DNA from 4 places in the Streptomyces sp. NPDC055189 genome. Region 1 is predicted to be linked to each of the others. Evidence: riboswitches for the same ligand, from Rfam matches in the RefSeq annotation. Region 1 holds a riboswitch; each other region holds the start of a gene.

Region 1 (4,945 bases):
CTGGCTCGCCCGGCACCAGGGCATCGGCACCCTGCGCGGCCTCTCCCGGCACGTCGCCTTGAGCGAACGCCGCCTCACCACGCTCTTCTGCGCCGAGACGGGCCTGAGCCCCAAGCAGGCGGGCCGCCTGATGCGCTTCCAGCGCGCCCGCAACGCCGTCGTGCGCTCCGTCGCGGCGGGCGCCGCCCCTGACCTGGCGCGCGTCGCCGCCGACTGCGGCTACTACGACCACTCCCACCTGGTACGGGACTTCCGGCAGTACACCGGCGCGAGCCCCACCGGCTGGCTGGCCGAAGAGTGCCGGAATATCCAAGCCGGGAGCCACGGCGGGGGCGAAGAGTAGGACCCATGGACACCACCGAGAAGCAGAAGCAGCCCCAGTCCGCCGCTGGCTCCGCCACCTCCGGCGGACGCGCACCCAGCGTCTGGCCGACCCTCCAGGCGCACGACGCCCCCGCCCTGATCGACTTCCTGGTCGGCACCGTCGGCTTCCTGCGCACCGCCGTCTACGAGGACGGCGGCAGCGTGGCCCACGCCGAGCTCGACTGGCCCGAGGGCGGAGCGATCATGCTCGGCTCGTACGACGACGGGGCCGGGGACTGGTGCCTGAAGCCGGGCACCTTCGGCACGTACGTCGTCACCGACCGGGTGGACGAGCTCTACCAGCGGCTCAGGGCCGCCGGGGTCGAGATCATCCGTGAGATCGAGGACCAGCCGTACGGCAGCCGGGAGTTCGCGATCGCCGACCCCGAGGGAAACAAATGGTCCTTCGGGACCTACCGCGGCGCACCGAGGCCGGACGGGGCGTCCTGACCCGGCTTGACGGCAGCTTCCCTGCCCTGGCGTGACGGCAGCCTCCCTGACCTCGCGTGATAGCTTGCGAGCGCCAGTCAACCCACACCAGGGCCAGGGAATCCGGTGCGAATCCGGAACTGACGCGCAGCGGTGAGGGGGAACGGGCGGGGCCACGGCCACTGGGCGTCCACGGACGCCCGGGAAGGCGCCCCGTCCGGCCGATCCCCGAGTCCGAAGACCTGCTGGCGCCTTCGCCCGCGCACCGAGCGGCGGAGGTGACGAAGCAGGCCAGGCTCCGCGTATGAGCCGTGAGACTCAAGGGATCATGTGTCCTCCACAGCCCGTCGTGTACGTATACCCGTCGTCCTGCTCAGCGCGGCCCTCGCCGTCACGCTGACCTCCTGCGGCGGCTCGCCTGCCTCCTCCACCACGGACAAGAAGGCCGACGGCTATCCCGTGACCCTGACGTCCTGCGGCAAGAAGGCGGAGATCAAGGCGCCGCCGCAGCGCGCCGTCTCCCTCGACCAGGGCTCCACCGAGATCCTGCTCTCCCTGGGCCTCGCGGACCGCATGGCCGGCACCGGCACCTGGACGGACCCGGTGCTGAAGGGCCTGGAGAAGGACAACGCCAAGGTCGACCGGATCGCCGACAGCTACCCCTCCTTCGAGAAGGTCCTCGCCAAGGAGCCCGACTTCGTCACCGCCTCCTTCACGGCGACGGTCAGCAAGGGCGGCGTCGCCGACCGCGCCAAGTTCGCCGAACTCGGCGTACCCGCCTACGTCTCGCCGTCCGACTGCGCGGGCAAGGACAACAGCGGCGACGGCGACGGCAAGCGCGTCAAGACGCTGACCATGGACACGGTCTACGGCGAGGTGCGCGACCTGGCCAAGGCCTTCGGGGTCGAGAAGCGCGGCGAGCGGCTGGTCGCGAACCTCAAGGGGCGGGTGGCGAAGGCCACGAAGACCGTCAAGAAGGCCGACGCGTCCGGCACCTCGCTCCTCTACTGGTTCGCCAACTCCGACGCCCCCTACATCGCGGGCTGCTGCGGAGCGCCCGGCATCATCACCCGCGAGCTCGGCGTGAAGAACGTCTTCGACGACACCCGCGAGGAGTGGCCCCAGATCAACTGGGAGACCGTCGCGGACCGTGACCCCGACGTCCTGGTCATCGGCGACCTCACCCGCAAGTCGCAGACGGCCGAGAGCGCCAAGAAGAAGATCGAGTTCCTGGAGTCCAACCCGGCCACCAAGAACCTGACCGCCGTGAAGAAGAAGCGGTACGTACTGCTGAGCGGCCAGGCCATGAACCCGACGATCCGCACGGTCGACGGCGTGGAACAAGTCGCCGCCGCCTTGCGCGAGTTCGGGCTCGCCAAGTGACGCGAGCCGCCGGTCTGCCGGGCGGCATACGACGGGCCGGTCTGCCGGGCGGCATACGGCAGCTCCTGCTCTGGACGACGGGCCTTGCCGCCCTCGCCCTCTCCGTGGCGGTGGCCGTCACCATCGGCCCCGCCGACATCTCCGTACCGGACGTGTGGTCGGCGGTGGCGGCCCATCTCGGCTGGGGCGAGGCGACACTGACGCCCATCAGGGACGGCATCGTCTGGAACCTGCGCATGCCGCGCACGCTCCTCGCGGCGGTCTGCGGCGCGGGCCTCGCGGTCTGCGGAACCGTCCTCCAGTCCCTGCTGCGCAACCCGCTCGCCGACCCCTTCGTGCTCGGCGTCTCGTCGGGCGCTTCCACGGGGGCGGTCGCGATCGTCGTCCTCGGGGTCGGCGGGGGAGCGGTGTCGGTCTCGGCGGGCGCTTTCGTGGGCGCCGTCGTGTCGTTCGCCCTCGTCCTGTTCCTCAGCCACACGCTCGGCGGGAGCGCCGACCGAGTGGTGCTCTCCGGCGTCGCGGCGATGCAGCTCTTCTCCGCGCTCACCTCGTTCGTGATCCTCACGGCGGGCGACGCGGAGACGACGCGGGGGGTCCTGTTCTGGCTGCTCGGCTCGTTGAGCGGGGTCGGCTGGACGGACGTCTGGCTGTGCGGGGCGGTGCTCGTCGTGGCGCTCACCATCTGCCTGGCGCATGCCCGCACCCTGGACGCGTTCGTGTTCGGCCAGGACGCGGCGGCGACGCTGGGGGTCCACGTGGCCCGCACCCGCCTCCTGCTGCTCTCCGTCACGGCCCTGCTCACGGCGGCTCTCGTCAGCAGCGCGGGCGCCATCGGCTTCGTCGGCCTGGTCCTGCCGCACGCGGCCCGCGCCCTGGTCGGCTCGGGGCACGCACGCCTGCTCCCGGTCACGGCGCTCGCGGGCGCGGTGTTCCTGGTGTGGGTGGACACGCTGGCCCGCACGGTCCTTGACCCCCAGGAGGTCCCGGTGGGTGTGGTGACGTCCCTGATCGGCGTCCCGGCATTCGTCCTGGTCCTCTACCGCACCCGGAAGACGACATGACTCTGCACGCTGCCCCGGGCTCCGGCCCGCACACCGACCCCGGCCTGCGAGCCGACCGGGTGACCAGAACAGCCGGCGGCCACCTCATCGTCGACGGGGTGACCCTGGCCCCGCCCCCCGGAGCGACGGTCGGCCTGCTCGGCCCGAACGGCTCGGGCAAGTCCACCCTCCTGCGCATCCTGGCGGGCGTCCTGGCCCCGGCGTCGGGGGTGGTCACCCTGGACGGCAGGCCGCTGCGGGACGTGGGCCGCCGCACCGTGGCACGCAGGGTGGCGGTCGTGGACCAGGACGCCACCACGCAGGTCGAGCTGTCGGTGGAGGAGGTCGTACGCCTGGGCCGCATCCCGCACCGCAGGGCGTGGTCCCCCGCCACGCCCCGGGACGACGAGGCGGTCCGGGAGGCCCTGGCCCGCACGGGCCTGGCCGACCGGGCCGCCCAGTCCTGGCACACGCTGTCCGGCGGCGAACGCCAACGGGTCCAGATAGCAAGGGCGTTGGCCCAGGACCCCCGCGAACTCCTCCTGGACGAACCGACCAACCACCTGGACATCCAGCACCAGCTCGACCTCCTGTCCCTGGTGGCGGACCTCCCCCTGACCAGCGTGATCGCCCTGCACGACCTGAACCTGGCCGCCATGTTCTGCGACCACCTGCTGGTCCTGCGCGAAGGCGTGGCCCACGCGTCGGGCACTCCGTCCGAGGTGATCACGGAGGAGCTGATCGCGAAGGTGTACGGGGTGCGGGCGGTGGTGACACCGGCGGACGACGGCCCGGGGTCGAGGCCGTCGATCCGCTTCCTGAGGCGGTGATTCAGCCCGCTTGCAGCCGGTCGGCGAGACCCGCGGCGGCGAACGCAGAGGCCAATTCCTGCCGCCCCTCGGTGAAATGGGCCCAGCTGTCGCAGTGGACGGGGACGACCCGCCGCGCCCCGAGGATCTTCGCGGCCTCGGCCGCCTGGTTGCTGTCGAGGACGATCGGCGCACCGCCGAACAAGAAGGGAAAGCGGGGAGCTCCTGCGAAGAGGACGGCGGTGTCCACGGGACCGAACCGCTCGGCTGTCTGCTCGACCGCGGTGAGCGAGGCGTTGTCGCCGCTGACGTAGATGGTGGGCAGGCCCTCGCCGGTCAGGACGAAGCCGACGACCTCGCCGGTGAGCGGCTCGACGTCCTCGCGCCTGCCGGGCCCGTGCACGGCGGGCACACCGGTGACGGTGACGTGTCCGCCGCCGGGCCGTTCGAGCTCGACGGACTCCCAGTCGCCGAGCCCCTTCACCTTGTCCCCGAGTCCCTCGCGCAGGCGGAGCCCGCCGCCGGGAGTGGTGAGGGTGAGCGGTACGCCGGGGAGCAGGGCGCGCCCGGAGACGTCGAGGTTGTCGGGGTGCTCGTCGTGGGAGAGCAGGACGACGTCGACGGGGCCGAGGTCGTCGGGGGAGACGGAGGCGGGCGCGGTCTTGGTCAGGCCGGTTCCGCCCGGGGCCGGGTAGTCGCCGGGTGCGTCGAAGGTGGGGTCGGTGAGGAACCTGAGACCGCCGTACTCGAAGAAGGCGGTGGGACCGCCGAAGACGCGGACGGGGATCTGCTCGTCGGTCGAGCCGGGGGTGCCGAAAGCAGCAGCCATGAAAGACACATGCCTCACGGTTGAAGGAAGGTTCATCCGTGAGAAACCGTAACCGTTTCTCACGGATGAAGGCAATGCGTACCATGAGGTAG
Region 2 (4,945 bases), on a different contig from region 1:
GCCGCAACACCACGATCCTGCCGCTCTACTCGCTGATGCTGGGCCTGCTCGCGCTGCTCGGCTTCATGGCGATCGCGGCCGGGGTCAAGGTGGAGAACGGCCAGCTGGCGATCCCGCAGCTGTTCGAGAACATGTTCCCCGACTGGTTCACCGGCGTCGCGTTCGCCGCCATCGGTATCGGCGCGCTCGTGCCCGCCGCCATCATGTCGATCGCGGCCGCGAACCTCTTCACCAGGAACATCTACAAGGACTTCCTCAAGCCGGACGCGACGCCCGAGCAGGAGACCAAGGTCTCCAAGCTGGTCTCGCTCCTGGTGAAGGTGGGCGCGCTCGCCTTCGTCCTCACCATGGACAAGACGGTCGCGATCAACTTCCAGCTCCTGGGCGGCATCTGGATCCTGCAGACCATGCCCGCACTGGTCGGCGGCCTGTTCACGCGGTGGTTCCACCGCTGGGCGCTGCTCGCGGGCTGGGCGGTCGGCATGGTCTACGGAACGGTCGCCGCGTACGGCGTCGCCTCGCCGACGCAGAAGCACTTCGGCGGCTCGTCCAAGGAGATCCCCGGCATCGGCGAGATCGGCTACATCGGCCTCACGGCGTTCGTCCTGAACGTGGTGGTCACCGTGGTCCTCACCTTCGTCCTGCGCGCCATGAAGGCCCCTGACGGCATCGACGAGACCTCTCCGGGCGACTACACGGCGGACGTCGGCGACCCCGGCGTCGTCGAGGAACTGCCGCCGGCCACGGCGGGGGCGCCGGGCGGGCACTGAGCCTTCTCGTGTACGTACGCACACGACTTGCGTACGTACGCACACGCCGACGGGCCGCCGGAGCAATCCGGCGGCCCGTCGTCGTGCGTGCGGCGGCCCCTCGTCGTCCGTGCGGCGTCACGAGGTCTTGTAGAGATCCGTTCGGACATGTGCGGCCGCCTTGGCCGCCGCGAGGGTCGCCACGTCCTTGTCGGTGCCCGCGTCCACAAGCACGAGCACGCCGCCGACCCGCACCTCGACCTTGTGGCGCGCGGTGCCGTCGTACTCGTCGCCGCCCGTGGTCCGCGTGCTCTCCACGATGGCTTCGTCGCCGAGGTCGGGCAGCTTCCCGACCGTGTGGTGCTCCTGCACCGGAGCGCCCTCGGTGTCGACGGTGACGCGGGGGCACGCGTCGTTGAGCTGCCTGCGCAGTTCGACGTGGCGCCGCGCCCGCTCGACCGGCATCGAGACCAGGCTCACGTGGACGAAGGGGTCCTTGTCCTCGGTCGCACCCGGGAAGGGACGCACCGTGTGGCCCGCGCTGTTCCCCCGCAGTCGCGCCAACTCCTCGCGAGCGTCCTTGCCGGGAGCGCAGCTGCCCCAGTCGCCGTCGGCGTAATGCAGCCCGGAGAGGCCGGTGGTGACGTCGTACGCTTTGGCCTTCGGCCCGACCTCCTTCGCGGGCAGCAGAGCGGCCTTGAGTTCGGCCTCCGTGAAGACCTTGCGGGGATCGGCCTTGTCGTCGACCCCGACCGCCCCGGTCCGCTTCTGCGTCGGTACGGGCTTCGGATCGGCCTTCCTCACCTGGTCCTCACCGCCACCGCACGCGCTGAGCAGCATCATCAACAGCGCGGCACAACCCGCGACCCGACCTCGCACGCCGTCTCCCCCTGTTCGGCCTTCAGTTCGGCCGCCACCCTAGGCGATACACGCACCGACACAAGATATGGGGCTGCCGCTCAGAGCCAGCACAAGATGTATGCTCGTGCTCGCTGTCGCCGCAGGGGAATCCGGTGCAAGTCCGGAACTGTCCCGCAACGGTGTATGAGTACGCATTTGTCGTGCCCGTGAGTCCGAGGACCTGTCGACAGCGCACCCGTTCCGCCCGGTTCGGGTGCCGACGACGTCCGGGCCTCGTGGAATGGGCTGGTGGACGCGGAGCGCAGCCGTGCCCGGTTGCGGCCCCCGTGTGTCACGCCTCCCCTCCTCAAGGCTCCGAGCCGAGCGAGGGAGTGCTCCGTGACCATCGCGCCAGCCGAACCTGCGTCAGCGCAGACCACCGACGGTCAGCAGACCGCCGACGGCCCGGGAACCGCGCTGCTGCGTACCCTGACCGAACTGACCGCCGACCTCCCCGACGCCGACCCCGGCAGAGTCGCCGCCGCCGCGCTGCGGGGCCGCTCGGCCAGGGCGGACCTGGCGGAGCTGCGGGAGCTGGCGACCGAGGCGGCCGCCGGGCTCATCTCCGAGGACCCCACGTACTCGCAGCTGGCGGCGAGGCTGCTCAGCCTCAGCATCCGGGACGAGGCCGCTTCGCAGGGCGTGCGCAGCTTCTCCGACTCGGTCGCCGTGGGGCATCGCGAGGGCCTGATCGCGGACCGCACCGCCGAGTTCGTCGTGGACCACGCTCAGCGCCTGGACTCTCTCGTGGACGCCGCCATCGAGGACGGCGCCGACTTCCGCTTCGGTTACTTCGGCCTGCGCACCCTGCACAGCCGCTATCTCCTTCGCCACCCGATCACCCGGCACGTCATCGAGACCCCGCAGCACTTCATGCTGCGCGTGGCGAGCGGCCTGGCCGAGGACGGCAGCACCCGCTCGGTGGACGAAGTCGCCTCCCTGTACGCCCTGATGAGCCGCCTGGACTACCTGCCGTCCTCGCCGACGCTCTTCAACTCCGGCACCCGCCACCCGCAGATGTCCTCCTGCTACCTCCTCGACTCCCCGCTGGACGAGCTGGACTCCATCTACGACCGCTACCACCAGGTCGCGCGCCTCTCCAAGCACGCGGGCGGCATCGGCCTCTCGTACTCCCGCATCCGCGCCCGCGGTTCGCTGATCCGCGGCACGAACGGGCACTCCAACGGCATCGTGCCGTTCCTCAAGACCCTGGACGCCTCGGTCGCCGCCGTGAACCAGGGCGGGCGTCGCAAGGGCGCCGCCGCGGTCTATCTGGAGACGTGGCACTCCGACATCGAGGAGTTCCTGGAGCTGCGCGACAACACGGGTGAGGACCAGCGGCGTACGCACAACCTCAACCTCGCGCACTGGATCCCGGACGAGTTCATGCGCCGGGTCGCCGCAGACCAGGACTGGTCGCTGTTCTCGCCGGCCGACGTGCCCGAGCTCGTCGACCTGTGGGGCGAGCAGTTCGACGCCGCCTACCGCAAGGCCGAGGCCGCCGGGCTCGCCCGCAAGTCCATCCCGGCCCGTGACCTCTACGGCCGCATGATGCGCACCCTCGCGCAGACCGGCAACGGCTGGATGACCTTCAAGGACGCCGCCAACCGCACCGCCAACCAGACCGCGGAGCCCGGCCACACGGTCCACTCCTCCAACCTCTGCACGGAGATCCTGGAGGTGACGGACGACGGGGAGACGGCCGTCTGCAACCTGGGCTCGGTGAACCTCGGCGCGTTCGTGGACACGGCCGCCGGTGACATCGACTGGGAGCGGCTCGACGAGACCGTCCGCACCGCCGTCACCTTCCTCGACCGCGTGGTCGACATCAACTTCTACCCGACCGAGCAGGCCGGCCGCTCCAACGCCCGCTGGCGTCCGGTGGGCCTGGGCGCCATGGGTCTGCAGGACGTCTTCTTCCAGCTGAAGCTGCCCTTCGACTCCCCCGCCGCGCGCGCCCTCTCGACGCGCATCGCCGAGCGGATCATGCTCGCCGCGTACGAGGCGTCCGCCGACCTCGCCGAGCGCAACGGCCCCGTCCCCGCCTGGGAGAAGACCCGCACCGCGCGCGGCGTCCTGCACCCCGACCACTACGGCGTCGAGCTGACCTGGCCGGAGCGCTGGGCCGCGCTGCGGGAACGTATCGCCGTCACCGGCATGCGCAACTCGCTCCTGCTCGCCATCGCGCCGACCGCCACCATCGCGTCCATCGCGGGCGTCTACGAGTGCATCGAGCCGCAGGTCTCCAACCTCTTCAAGCGCGAGACGCTGTCCGGCGAGTTCCTCCAGGTCAACGCCTACCTGGTGCAGGAGCTGAAACGGCTCGGCGTCTGGGACGCCCAGACCCGCGAGGCGCTGCGCGAGGCCAACGGCTCCGTGCAGGGCTTCAGCTGGATCCCCGCCGAGGTGCGCGACCTCTACCGCACCGCGTGGGAGATCCCGCAGCGCGGCCTGATCGACATGGCCGCCGCGCGCACGCCGTTCCTGGACCAGGCGCAGTCCCTGAACCTGTTCCTGGAGACGCCGACCATCGGCAAGCTCTCCTCGATGTACGCCTACGCCTGGCAGCAGGGTCTGAAGACCACGTACTACCTGCGTTCGCGCCCGGCGACCCGGATCGCCCGCGCGGCGGCCGGCCAGGCCGCCGAGCCCGTTCCCGTACCCGCGCAGGCCACGGCCGACGAAGACGCCGTCGCCTGCTCCCTGGAAAACCCCGAGTCCTGCGAGGCCTGCCAGTAATGAGCTCCACCACCAACACCGAGAAGAACCTCCTCGACCCGGGCTTCGAGCTGACCCTGCGTCCCATGCGCTACCCGGACTTCTACGAGCGCTACCGGGACGCGATCAAGAACACCTGGACCGTCGAGGAGGTCGACCTCCACTCGGACGTCGCCGACCTCGCCAAGCTCTCGCCCGGCGAGCAGCACATGATCGGCCGTCTGGTCGCGTTCTTCGCGACCGGCGACTCGATCGTCTCCAACAACCTCGTGCTCACTCTCTACAAGCACATCAACTCCCCCGAGGCCCGGCTCTACTTGAGCCGCCAGCTCTTCGAGGAGGCCGTGCACGTCCAGTTCTATCTGACGCTGCTCGACACCTACCTGCCCGACCCGGAGGACCGCGCGGCGGCCTTCGACGCGGTGGAGGAGATCCCCTCCATCCGGGAGAAGGCGGAGTTCTGCTTCAAGTGGATCAACGAGGTCGAGAAGCTGGACCGCCTCGAGTCGAAGGCCGACCGGCGCCGTTTCCTGCTCAACCTGATCTGCTTCGCCGCGTGCATCGAGGGCCTCTTCTTC
Region 3 (4,945 bases), on a different contig from region 1:
GCGACGCCCACGCTCAGCGACGACCGCCGTGCTGTGGTGCCCGCCCAGCGGCCCGAGCCCGGGGCCGGTGATCATGCCTGAGCTCGGCCAGGCCCCACCAGAAACCCATGAACACGGCGGCTGCCATGGCCACGAAGGCCCAGACGGCAAGCCGGGCGGCCGTTCCTTCGACGAGGAGCGAAGCCGCCGCGCCGACCAGGGCGGCAGCGGCGCCGAGCAACGCACACCCCGCCACGACCACGACGACCCCGGATGCCTTGCGTTTCCCCCCGTGCACACCGCCCACCAGGTGCCGCATTTCGGCGAGGTGATGCTCGGTCATCCTGTTCCCCCTCCCTCTCCCCCCGCACGAACGAGAGCGCTCAGGAACGCCTGCCAGCGCTCACCGGAGAAGACGACGCGTGGCCCCGACGGGTTCTGCGAATCACGGATGATCACCGCCTCCCGCACGAAGGCCACTTCGACGCAGTCTCCGGATTCGCTGTAACTGCTCCGGTGCCATGACCATCCGGACAAACTTTTACTGGACACGCCGACCTCCCCCGGCCGGAGAGCCGGCCTCCCTCGACGCGTGCCCATCGTCCTTCGCCCACGCCGACGCACGATAGTGCCGTGATCTTGGAAGGCCGACAGGTCCGCCGAGAACCACCGCACCACGTAACGACCCGGACCGAATCACGCTTGGACCGCTCTCCGGTTGTCGTGTTCCAGTCTAGGAAAGTTCAATTTCCAGGCCTAGGGAAAAATCGGCCTCATGTGGGCCTCGGCACACTCTCCCGTCCCAGGTCAACGGCAAGTTGACGGGCGTACGCGGGCGTGGTGGACTGCCGGAGCCATTACGGCGGCAGAAGAGGAAGCCGGTGCGAATCCGGCGCGGTCCCGCCACTGTCACCGAGGAGACGACTCCTCGGAAGCCAGGAACTCTCGCCGCCGATCTCGTCGAATCAGGGCGCGGACACCCTGAGTGAGGACATATCGCCATGCGCGGCCGCCCGTTGCCGGTCTCTGTGCCCCTGCCTGCTCCCCTCCGCGTCACGGCCGGCTGAAGCCATGAGTGCCGATCGCGACTTCGCGTACGGCGCCGCCGCCGGCCTCCTCGGTGATCTGTTCCTCGGCGATCCCCGCCGCGGGCATCCGGTCGCCGTGTTCGGGCGTGGCGCGGGCGTCGTCGAGCGTGTGCTGTGGCGCGACCACCGCGGGTGGGGCGCCCTGCACGCCGTGGTGTGCGCCGGGGGTGCGGCCGGTGCCGCCGCTCTGGCCTCTTGTCTCGTACGTGATTCACGCGCCGCGTCCGTCGCGCTGACCGCCGCCACCACCTGGGCCGTGGTCGGCGGCACCTCGCTTGGTCGTGAGGCGCGGGCCATCGGCGGGGCGCTCGCCGCCGGGGACGTCGAGGTCGCCAGGGAGCGGCTTCCGCATCTGTGCGGGCGGGATCCGCAGGCCCTGGACGCCGACGGCATCGCGCGGGCCGTGGTCGAGTCGGTCGCCGAGAACACCTCCGATGCCGTGGTCGGCGCCCTGGTGTGGGGCGCGCTCGGCGGGGTTCCGGGGCTTGTCGGTTTCCGGGCCGTGAACACGCTCGATGCCATGGTCGGGCACAAGTCCGCGAAGTACCGGCGCTACGGGTGGGCCTCCGCGCGCCTCGATGATGTTCTGGGGTGGCCAGGGGCCCGGCTCACCGCGGTTCTCGCGGCTGCCGCCGGGGATGCGCCCCGTGGCGCCCTGCGGGCCTGGCGCGCGGACGCCGCCAAGCATCCCAGCCCCAACGCGGGACCCGTGGAGGCCTCCTTCGCGGGGGCGTTGGGGGTGCGGCTCGGGGGGAGCCTCTCGTACGGAGGCCGGGTCGAGCACCGGCCCGTCCTGAACGGGGACGGGCGTGCCGTCGAAGTCGCCGACATCGAACGGGCCGTGAAGCTGTCGCGCCGGGTGGGGCTGCTTGCCCTGGGGGTCGCGGCAGTGGTGAGCACTATGCGGAAGGGCGGGGCCTGATGAGTGGTGGGCTGCTCGTTGCCGGTACCACGTCGGATGCCGGGAAGAGCGTGATCACCGCCGGGATCTGCCGGTGGCTGGCCCGTAAAGGGGTCTCGGTCGCGCCGTTCAAGGCGCAGAACATGTCCCTCAACTCCTTCGTCACGCGCGAGGGGGCGGAGATCGGGCGGGCCCAGGCCATGCAGGCACAGGCCGCCCGCGTCGAACCGAGCGCGCTGATGAACCCCGTGCTGCTCAAGCCGGGCAGTGACCGCAGCAGCCAGGTCGTCCTCATGGGCAAGCCCGTGGGCGAGATGAGCGCGCGCGGGTTCTTCGGGGGGTCTGGGGGGTCGTCCCCCGGGAAAGGGCTGCACGGCGGGCGCCAGGAGCAGTTGCTCTCCACCGTCGTGGGATGCCTCGAAGAACTCCGGGGCAGCTATGACGCCGTGATCTGCGAAGGCGCGGGCAGTCCCGCCGAGATCAATCTGCGGCGCACGGACATCGTGAACATGGGCATCGCGCGGGCCGCCCGCTTCCCCGTCGTCGTGGTCGGCGACATCGACCGCGGGGGCGTCTTCGCCTCCTTCTTCGGGACCACCGCGCTGCTGAGTGCAGAGGACCAGGAGCTGGTCGCCGGGTATCTCGTCAACAAGTTCCGGGGCGACGTATCGCTGCTCGAACCCGGGCTCGACATGCTCCATGAGCTCACCGGGCGGCGCACGTTCGGTGTGCTGCCGTTCCAGCGCGGCCTCGGCATCGACGAGGAGGACGGCCTGAGGGTGTCCCTGCGGGGCGCCGTACGGGAGTCCGTCGTCGCTCCCCCGGTCGGCGACGACGTGCTGCGGGTCGCCGTCTGTGCCGTACCGCTGATGTCGAACTTCACGGACGTGGACGCGCTGGCAGCCGAACCCGGCGTCGTCGTGCGGTTCGTGGACAGGGCCGAGGAACTCGTCGACGCCGATCTCGTGGTCGTACCGGGGACGCGCGGCACCGTCCGCGCCCTGCAGTGGCTGCGCGAGCGCGGCCTCGCGGACGCCATCGCGCGGCGCGCGGCCGAGGGACGCCCCGTGCTCGGCATCTGCGGCGGCTTCCAGGCGCTCGGCGAGCACATCGAGGACGACGTCGAGTCGCGGGCGGGAGCCGTGGACGGGCTCGGTCTGCTGCCCGTGCGCGTCCGGTTCGAACGGGAGAAGACCCTCGCGCGGCCCGTCGGCGAGGCGCTCGGCGAACCCGTCGAGGGGTACGAGATCCATCACGGCGTCGCCGAAGTCCTGGGCGGAGAGCCCTTCTTGGACGGCTGCCGCGTCGGCGAGGTGTGGGGCACGCACTGGCACGGCTCCCTGGAGAGCGACGCGTTCCGGCGCCGCTTCCTGACCGAGGTCGCCCGCGCCGCCGGACGCCGCTTCGTGCCCGCGCCCGACACCAGCTTCGCCGCGCTGCGCGAAGAGCAGCTCGACCTGCTCGGCGACCTGATCGAGCAGCACGCGGACACCGACGCGCTGCTCCGCCTGATCGAGACCGGCGCCCCGTCCGGCCTCCCCTTCATCGCACCCGGGGCGCCCGCACGACCGGCGGAGGGGGACGGGTGAGAGCCGCTGTCCCCCGGGCGAGAGCTGCCGCCCCTTGCCCCGCCCCGAACCACGTCATGGAGGCCTTGTGAGTACCCCCTATCCGTTCACCGCCCTCGTCGGGCAGGACGACCTGCGGCTCGCCCTGCTGCTCAACGCCGTCTCGCCGGCCGTCGGCGGAGTGCTCGTGCGCGGCGAGAAGGGCACCGCCAAGTCCACCGCCGTGCGCGCGCTCTCCGCCCTGCTGCCGCAGGTGCCCGTCGTCGCCGGCTGCCGCTTCTCCTGCGACCCGGCCGCCCCGGACCCCGCCTGCCCCGACGGTCCGCACGACGCCGGCGGCGCATCGGTGCGGGACGCGCGGATGGTCGAGCTGCCGGTCGGGGCCTCCGAGGACCGGCTCGTCGGGGCGCTCGACATCGAGCGGGCGCTCGCCGAGGGCGTCAAGGCCTTCGAGCCGGGGCTGCTCGCCGACGCCCACCGCGGCATCCTCTACGTCGACGAAGTCAACCTGCTGCACGACCACTTGGTCGACCTGCTGCTCGACGCCGCCGCCATGGGCGCCTCGTACGTCGAGCGCGAGGGCGTCTCCGTTCGGCATGCCGCGCGGTTCCTGCTCGTGGGCACCATGAACCCCGAAGAGGGCGAACTGCGCCCGCAGTTGCTCGACCGGTTCGGGCTCACCGTCGAGGTCGCCGCCTCGCGCGAGACCGATCAGCGGGTCGAGGTCGTGCGACGGCGGCTCGCGTACGACGACGACGCGGAGGGGTTCGCCGCGCGCTGGCACGAGGACGAGTCCGCGCTGCGGGACCGGATCGTCGCGGCGCGGGCGCTCCTTCCCCAAGTGACCCTCGGCGACGGGGCGTTGCGGCAGATCGCCGCCACCTGTGCGGCCTTCGAGGTCGACGGGATGCGGGCCGACATCGTGATGGCGCGTACGGCGACGGCGCTCGCCGCCTGGGCCGGGCGCACCGACGTACTCGCCGAGGACGTACGGCAGGCCGCTCTCCTCGCGCTTCCGCACCGGCGCCGCCGTAACCCCTTCGACGCCCCTGGCCTCGACGAGGACAAGCTCGACGACACGCTTGAGCAGAACGGCGACGACGAGGACGGGACGGACGGGGACGACGACCCCGACGGTCCGGGCGGGGGCGGCGTGCCGCCTCAGGGCGAGCCCGAAGCACCCGATGCCCCGGCGCCTGACGCGCACGACTCCCCCGCCGACGACGGCGGGAGCGACAGCGGGCAGGACGAAGACGCCTCCCCCGCGCAGGCTCCCGCCGCGGCGGCCGGCGAGCAGCAGGCCGTCGGGGCCTCCGAGCCGTTCCGTACGAAGATGCTGAGCGTGCCCGGCCTCGGTGAGGGTGCGGCCGGGCGGCGCTCCCGGGCACGGACCGAGCACGGGCGCACCA
Region 4 (4,945 bases), on a different contig from region 1:
TGATGCTCGCGGGCGACCTCGCCGGAGCGCCCTTCATGACCGGCGTACGCGAACTCCTCTATCAGCGCGCCATGCCCCGGACCACCGCCAACCTGAACGTGGTCACCGCGCAACTGGGCGACCGGGCAGGTCTGATGGGCGCGGGCGAGATGGTAGTGGAACACCTCTACTCGCCGGATCGCGCGGACGCACGCCTTGACGCGTTGACGTCCTGATCGACGACACCACCACCTACGTACACGTACACGTACACGCACACGCTTACACGGAGACCCCATGAGCGACAGCAGCTCCCGCCCTTCGCCCGCCGGCTCAGGCCCCGGCTCGCACGCGCCGGTGCGGGTCGGCCTGGTCGGTGCCGGGCCGTGGGCGCGCGTCATGCACGCGCGGATGCTGGCCGCCGGACCCGAGACCACGCTGGCCGCCGTGTGGGCCCGCCGCCCCGAAGCCGCGGCCGAGACCGCGGCGCCCTACGGTGCGGCGGTTGCCGCGGGCTTCGACGAGCTCCTCGACACCTGCGAGGCGGTCGCCTTCGCCGTACCCCCCGCGGTCCAGGCCGAGTTGGCGCCCCGCGCCGCGAAGGCCGGCAAGGCGCTGCTGCTGGAAAAGCCGCTGGCCCCGGACCTCGCCGGGGCCCGGCGCGTGGCGGACGCGGTCGAGGAGGCGGGCGTGGTCTCCCAGCTGGTCCTCACCAAGCGATACCACCCGCAAACCCGCGCCTTCCTGGAGGCGGCGCAACACGTGGAAGTCACCGGCGCACGGTCCTGCTACCTCCACGGCGCTTTCCTGGGCGGGGACTTCGCCACCGCATGGCGCATGGAACACGGCGCCCTGCTCGACCTGGGCCCGCACCTGCTCGATCTCCTCGACACGGCCGTCGGCCCCATCACTTCCGTACGCTCCACCGGCGATCCGCGCCGCTGGACCGAGCTGACCTGCGAGCACGAGAACGGCGCGGTGAGCCAGGCCTCGCTCTCGGGTGCCGTACAACTGCCGAGGGCCCGCACCCGGGTCGAGCTGTTCGGCCCCGGCGAGGAACTCGTCTACGACACGGCGGAACTGGACCACGAGGAGTGCTGGCCGGTGCTGCGCCGGGAATTCGCGCAAGCGGTACGCGCCAACCGCTCCACGGCGATCGACGCCGGGCGCGGACTGCGCATCCAGCAGCTCTTGGCGTGGGCGTCGGAAGGCTGAAGCCGGGAGGCTTGATGGGCGGCCTACAGCGCGCCTTGCACGAACCTACGAAGGTGTGCGCGTGTGACATCGGGCTGCTCCAGCCAGGGTTCGTGCCCCGCTCCGGCCACCCGTGTCGAGGGAACATCGAGTCGGCGGGCCAGTGATTCAAGCGCTGAGTACGGCCGGGGATCATCGGCGCCGCCGAGGATTTCGACCTGCGCGGGCAGGCAACCGCGCAGCTCGTCGAGGCGCTGGTCCAGCGGGTCCGAACGCCCTTCCGCACCGAGTTCAGCATTCATGACCCAGTTGACGGGGCGGCGTTCACGGGCACCTCGCGCGGCCCAGTGCCAACCGCGCCGGGGATCGGCGTGGTCGGTGAACCAGGACAACGTGAGCAACTCGACCTCCTGGTCCTCCGTGCGGTGCGGCACCCGATGCAACACGCGGAGCCGCTCCTGTTGCGCCGCGGTCATACGCCGCTCGCGTTCCGCCCGATCCGCCGCGCGCCACTCGCCGACGAACGGCCCGCACATCAGCAGCATCGCGGCCACTCGATCCGGATGGGCCATGCAGAACCGGGCGGCAAGGTCGGCACCGTAAGAGTGCCCCAGCAGCACGGCCGAAGGCGTATCCCATACGTCGAGAAGCTCAGCGAGATCGTCGACATGCCGGGCGAGGGTATGGCGGCCCAGCCAGGGGGAGTTGCCGGTGCCGCGCTGGTCGTAGCGGTACACGGGAGCGAGGTCCGCGATCATGGGGGCGACGTCGCCCAGGTAGTCCGGCAGTCCCGGCCCGCCATGAAGCATGACCACGGGAGGCTCGTGCTGCGTGCTCCCCAGCGCGTCCCAATGCAGTCGAGCCCCGTCAGCCATTTCGGCAAGGCCCTGCGTCTCGATCGAGTTCACCGCGGCGAACCTACCGGTGCAGCCGGCGGGACGACGCCGAGGCTGACCACTTGGCGGTTGTGGAAGTAGTCGTCTTCGCGCAGCATGGTGATGCTGCCCGACGGCGCACGGAAGCCGGCGTAGCCGGCCGACTCGACCGGCATCCTGATCCAGGCCGCCACGGCGAACGTCAGGGAGCCGCCGTGCGTCACGATGATCTGGTGTCCGCCCGGGCGTCGCAGGATCTCGTCCATGGCAGCGTAGATACGCCGCGCCCACACCGCCTTGGTCTCGGCACCTTCCACGCCTTCGTCGTGATCCATCCGCTCCCCGACGGCGGGCGGCGGCACGAAGCGCCGGTCGAGCCACTCCTGCGGCTTTCCGCCCGCCTCCCCGTACGACTTCTCCCGCAACCTGCGATCCAGAACGGGCCGCACACCGAACACTTCGGCCACCTCCCCGGCCGTCCGCACGGTACGCCGCAGATCCGACGAGAACAGCTCCACCTCGGCATCATCGGGAATCTGCGCCCGCAGCGCCCGGGCAATGGCCCCAGCCGCACGGACACCGGCAGGGGTCAACCGAGAGTCATGCCATCCGCCGACGACGCCCTCGACATGGTGGGTGGCTTCGGGGTGGGTGACGAGGTAGAGGGTGCGCATGTGCACGCATTCTTCCAGTGGTCGTGCTGCGGCCCGACGGGCAAAGCGGCGGCGCCGGAACCGGTGCGGCGGGGATGCCTACTTCCGGCGGCGGACGAACAGCCAGATGCGGGTCGCCATCGCGCCGATGACCACGACTGCGACCGTGATCTGCAGCCATCGCGGGAGGTTGCCCGCGCCGGGGAGGTAGAGGGCGAGCGACATCATCGACGCCGCCGGGGGCTGCACCGTTGTGCGAGGTCATCCATCGGACGGCTCCGGGAGTTTCGGGGCGGGTGGGCAGATCGTATGGGCCGCACCGGCAGTGCTCCTGTCGCGACCCGCGGCCAGGAGGGCTGGACTTACTAGGACGTCCAACTATATCTTCGTGGCACAAGGTCCGCGGTGCAGGGAAGCCGGTGTGAATCCGGCACGGTCCCGCCACTGTGACCGGGGAGTGTGCTGTCATCCACACGCCACTGGCGAAGTCTGCCGGGAAGGCGGGCGGCGCGCGGAGATCCGGGAGTCAGGATACCGGCCGCGGAATGTTCCGTGTTGTCCACGAGGATGGAGCAGACACGCATGGCACCGGTCCGTACTCATGACCTCGGTGATCCGGCGGAGCGCAGTCAACTCACTTTGCGCTCATAGATCTTCGTGACCCTGGCGGTCCCGACGTTCGCTGTCCCACGGCGGCCCGCACCGGCAGCGGACACACCTGTGTGCCCGGTCCGGCGATGCGCCGTGCCTTCCCCGGATCTCACCTGACGAGAGCAGGCACGCACCCATGGTCCGTGAACTCACCCACTTCATCGGCGGCAAGCACACCGTCGGCACGTCCGGCCTCTTCGGCGACGTCTACGACCCCAACACCGGCACCGTCCAGGCCCGCGTACCGCTGGCGAGCCGGGCCGACACCGAGGCGGCGATCGCCGACGCGGTCACCGCGCAGGAGGAGTGGGGCCGTTGGAACCCCCAGCGGCGCGCCCGCGTCCTGCTGTGCTTCCTGCAACTCGTGGAGGCAGAACGCGACTCCCTGGCACGGATGCTGTCGGCCGAGCACGGCAAGACCGTGGCCGACGCGCACGGTGACATCCAACGCGGCTTGGAGGTGGTGGAGTTCGCCGCCGGGGTCCCGCATCTGCTCAAGGGCGAGTTCACGGACAACGCGGGCACCGGCATCGACGTGCACTCGCTGCGCTCCCCGATCGGTGTGGTCGCCGGGATCACCCCGTTCAACTTCCCCGCGATGATCCCGCTGTGGAAGGCCGCGCCCGCTCTGGCCTGCGGCAACGCGTTCATCCTCAAGCCGTCCGAGCGTGATCCCTCCGTGCCATTGCGGCTGGCCGAACTGTTCCTGGAGGCAGGCCTGCCGCCCGGCGTCCTGAACGTCGTCAACGGCGGCAAGGAAGCCGTCGACACCCTCCTGGAGGATGCCCGGGTCGGCGCGCTCGGCTTCGTCGGCTCCACTCCCGTCGCCGCGCACATCTACGCCACCGCCGCCGCCCACGGAAAGCGTGCCCAGTGCTTCGGCGGCGCCAAGAACCACATGATCGTCATGCCCGACGCGGACCTCGACCAGGCCGTCGACGCCCTCATCGGCGCCGGATACGGCTCGGCGGGCGAGCGCTGCATGGCCATCTCGGTGGCCGTTCCCGTCGGCGAGGAGACCGCCGACGCGCTGGTAGCCGCGCTCAAGGCACGCATCGGCGCCCTTCGCATCGGCCGCAGCGACGACCCGGACGCCGACTTCGGCCCGCTGGTGAGCAGGGACGCCCTCGACCGCGTCCGGCGGTACGTGGACATCGGCGTCAACGAAGGCGCCGAACTCGTCGTCGACGGACGGCAATTCACCCTGCCGGAGCACGCGAACGGATTCTTCGCGGGTGCCTCGCTCTTCGACCGGGTCAGTCCGCAGATGCGGATCTACCGCGAGGAGATCTTCGGCCCCGTCCTGTGCGTCGTACGGGTCGACGACTACGAGGAAGCCCTGCAGCTGCCCAGCGAGCACCAGTACGGAAACGGGGTAGCGATCTTCACCAGGGACGGCGACACCGCCCGCGACTTCACCCGCCGCGTCGACACCGGCATGGTCGGCGTCAACGTCCCCATCCCGGTCCCCGTCGCCTACCACACCTTCGGCGGCTGGAAGCGCTCCGGCTTCGGCGACCTGAACCAGCACGGCCCGGACGCCATCCGCTTCTACACCCGTACCAAGACCGTCACCTCGCGCTGGCCCTCAGG

Evidence for each region. Region 1 has a riboswitch for cobalamin ahead of ACWFR3_RS45520 (ABC transporter substrate-binding protein). Riboswitches for the same ligand answer to the same signal wherever they lie in the genome.
Region 2: it holds a riboswitch for cobalamin, as region 1 does, so the genes downstream of both, ACWFR3_RS24695 (ribonucleoside-diphosphate reductase subunit alpha) here and ACWFR3_RS45520 (ABC transporter substrate-binding protein) in region 1, are expected to answer to the same signal.
Region 3: it holds a riboswitch for cobalamin, as region 1 does, so the genes downstream of both, ACWFR3_RS35515 (cobalamin biosynthesis protein) here and ACWFR3_RS45520 (ABC transporter substrate-binding protein) in region 1, are expected to answer to the same signal.
Region 4: it holds a riboswitch for cobalamin, as region 1 does, so the genes downstream of both, ACWFR3_RS42755 (CoA-acylating methylmalonate-semialdehyde dehydrogenase) here and ACWFR3_RS45520 (ABC transporter substrate-binding protein) in region 1, are expected to answer to the same signal.

What each region holds. Positions count from the first base shown of each region.
Region 1 is NZ_JBSGSG010000149.1:5,789-10,733, forward strand. It holds gene ACWFR3_RS45510 (helix-turn-helix domain-containing protein) at 1-343, shown strand, start outside; gene ACWFR3_RS45515 (VOC family protein) at 349-813, shown strand; cobalamin riboswitch at 871-1,056, shown strand; gene ACWFR3_RS45520 (ABC transporter substrate-binding protein) at 1,123-2,175, shown strand; gene ACWFR3_RS45525 (FecCD family ABC transporter permease) at 2,172-3,236, shown strand; gene ACWFR3_RS45530 (ABC transporter ATP-binding protein) at 3,233-4,045, shown strand; gene ACWFR3_RS45535 (MBL fold metallo-hydrolase) at 4,047-4,853, opposite strand.
Region 2 is NZ_JBSGSG010000037.1:17,737-22,681, reverse strand. It holds gene mctP (monocarboxylate uptake permease MctP) at 1-770, shown strand, start outside; gene ACWFR3_RS24700 (hypothetical protein) at 888-1,628, opposite strand; cobalamin riboswitch at 1,729-1,852, shown strand; gene ACWFR3_RS24695 (ribonucleoside-diphosphate reductase subunit alpha) at 1,989-4,388, shown strand; gene ACWFR3_RS24690 (ribonucleotide-diphosphate reductase subunit beta) at 4,388-4,945, shown strand, end outside.
Region 3 is NZ_JBSGSG010000073.1:38,274-43,218, forward strand. It holds gene ACWFR3_RS35500 (hypothetical protein) at 1-81, shown strand, start outside; gene ACWFR3_RS35505 (hypothetical protein) at 14-322, opposite strand; gene ACWFR3_RS35510 (DUF397 domain-containing protein) at 319-579, opposite strand; cobalamin riboswitch at 804-946, shown strand; gene ACWFR3_RS35515 (cobalamin biosynthesis protein) at 1,051-1,989, shown strand; gene ACWFR3_RS35520 (cobyric acid synthase) at 1,989-3,557, shown strand; gene ACWFR3_RS35525 (putative cobaltochelatase) at 3,625-4,945, shown strand, end outside.
Region 4 is NZ_JBSGSG010000116.1:10,446-15,390, reverse strand. It holds gene ACWFR3_RS42780 (ROK family protein) at 1-215, shown strand, start outside; gene ACWFR3_RS42775 (Gfo/Idh/MocA family protein) at 277-1,194, shown strand; gene ACWFR3_RS42770 (alpha/beta fold hydrolase) at 1,218-2,081, opposite strand; gene ACWFR3_RS42765 (histidine phosphatase family protein) at 2,078-2,722, opposite strand; gene ACWFR3_RS42760 (hypothetical protein) at 2,801-2,950, opposite strand; cobalamin riboswitch at 3,088-3,258, shown strand; gene ACWFR3_RS42755 (CoA-acylating methylmalonate-semialdehyde dehydrogenase) at 3,489-4,945, shown strand, end outside.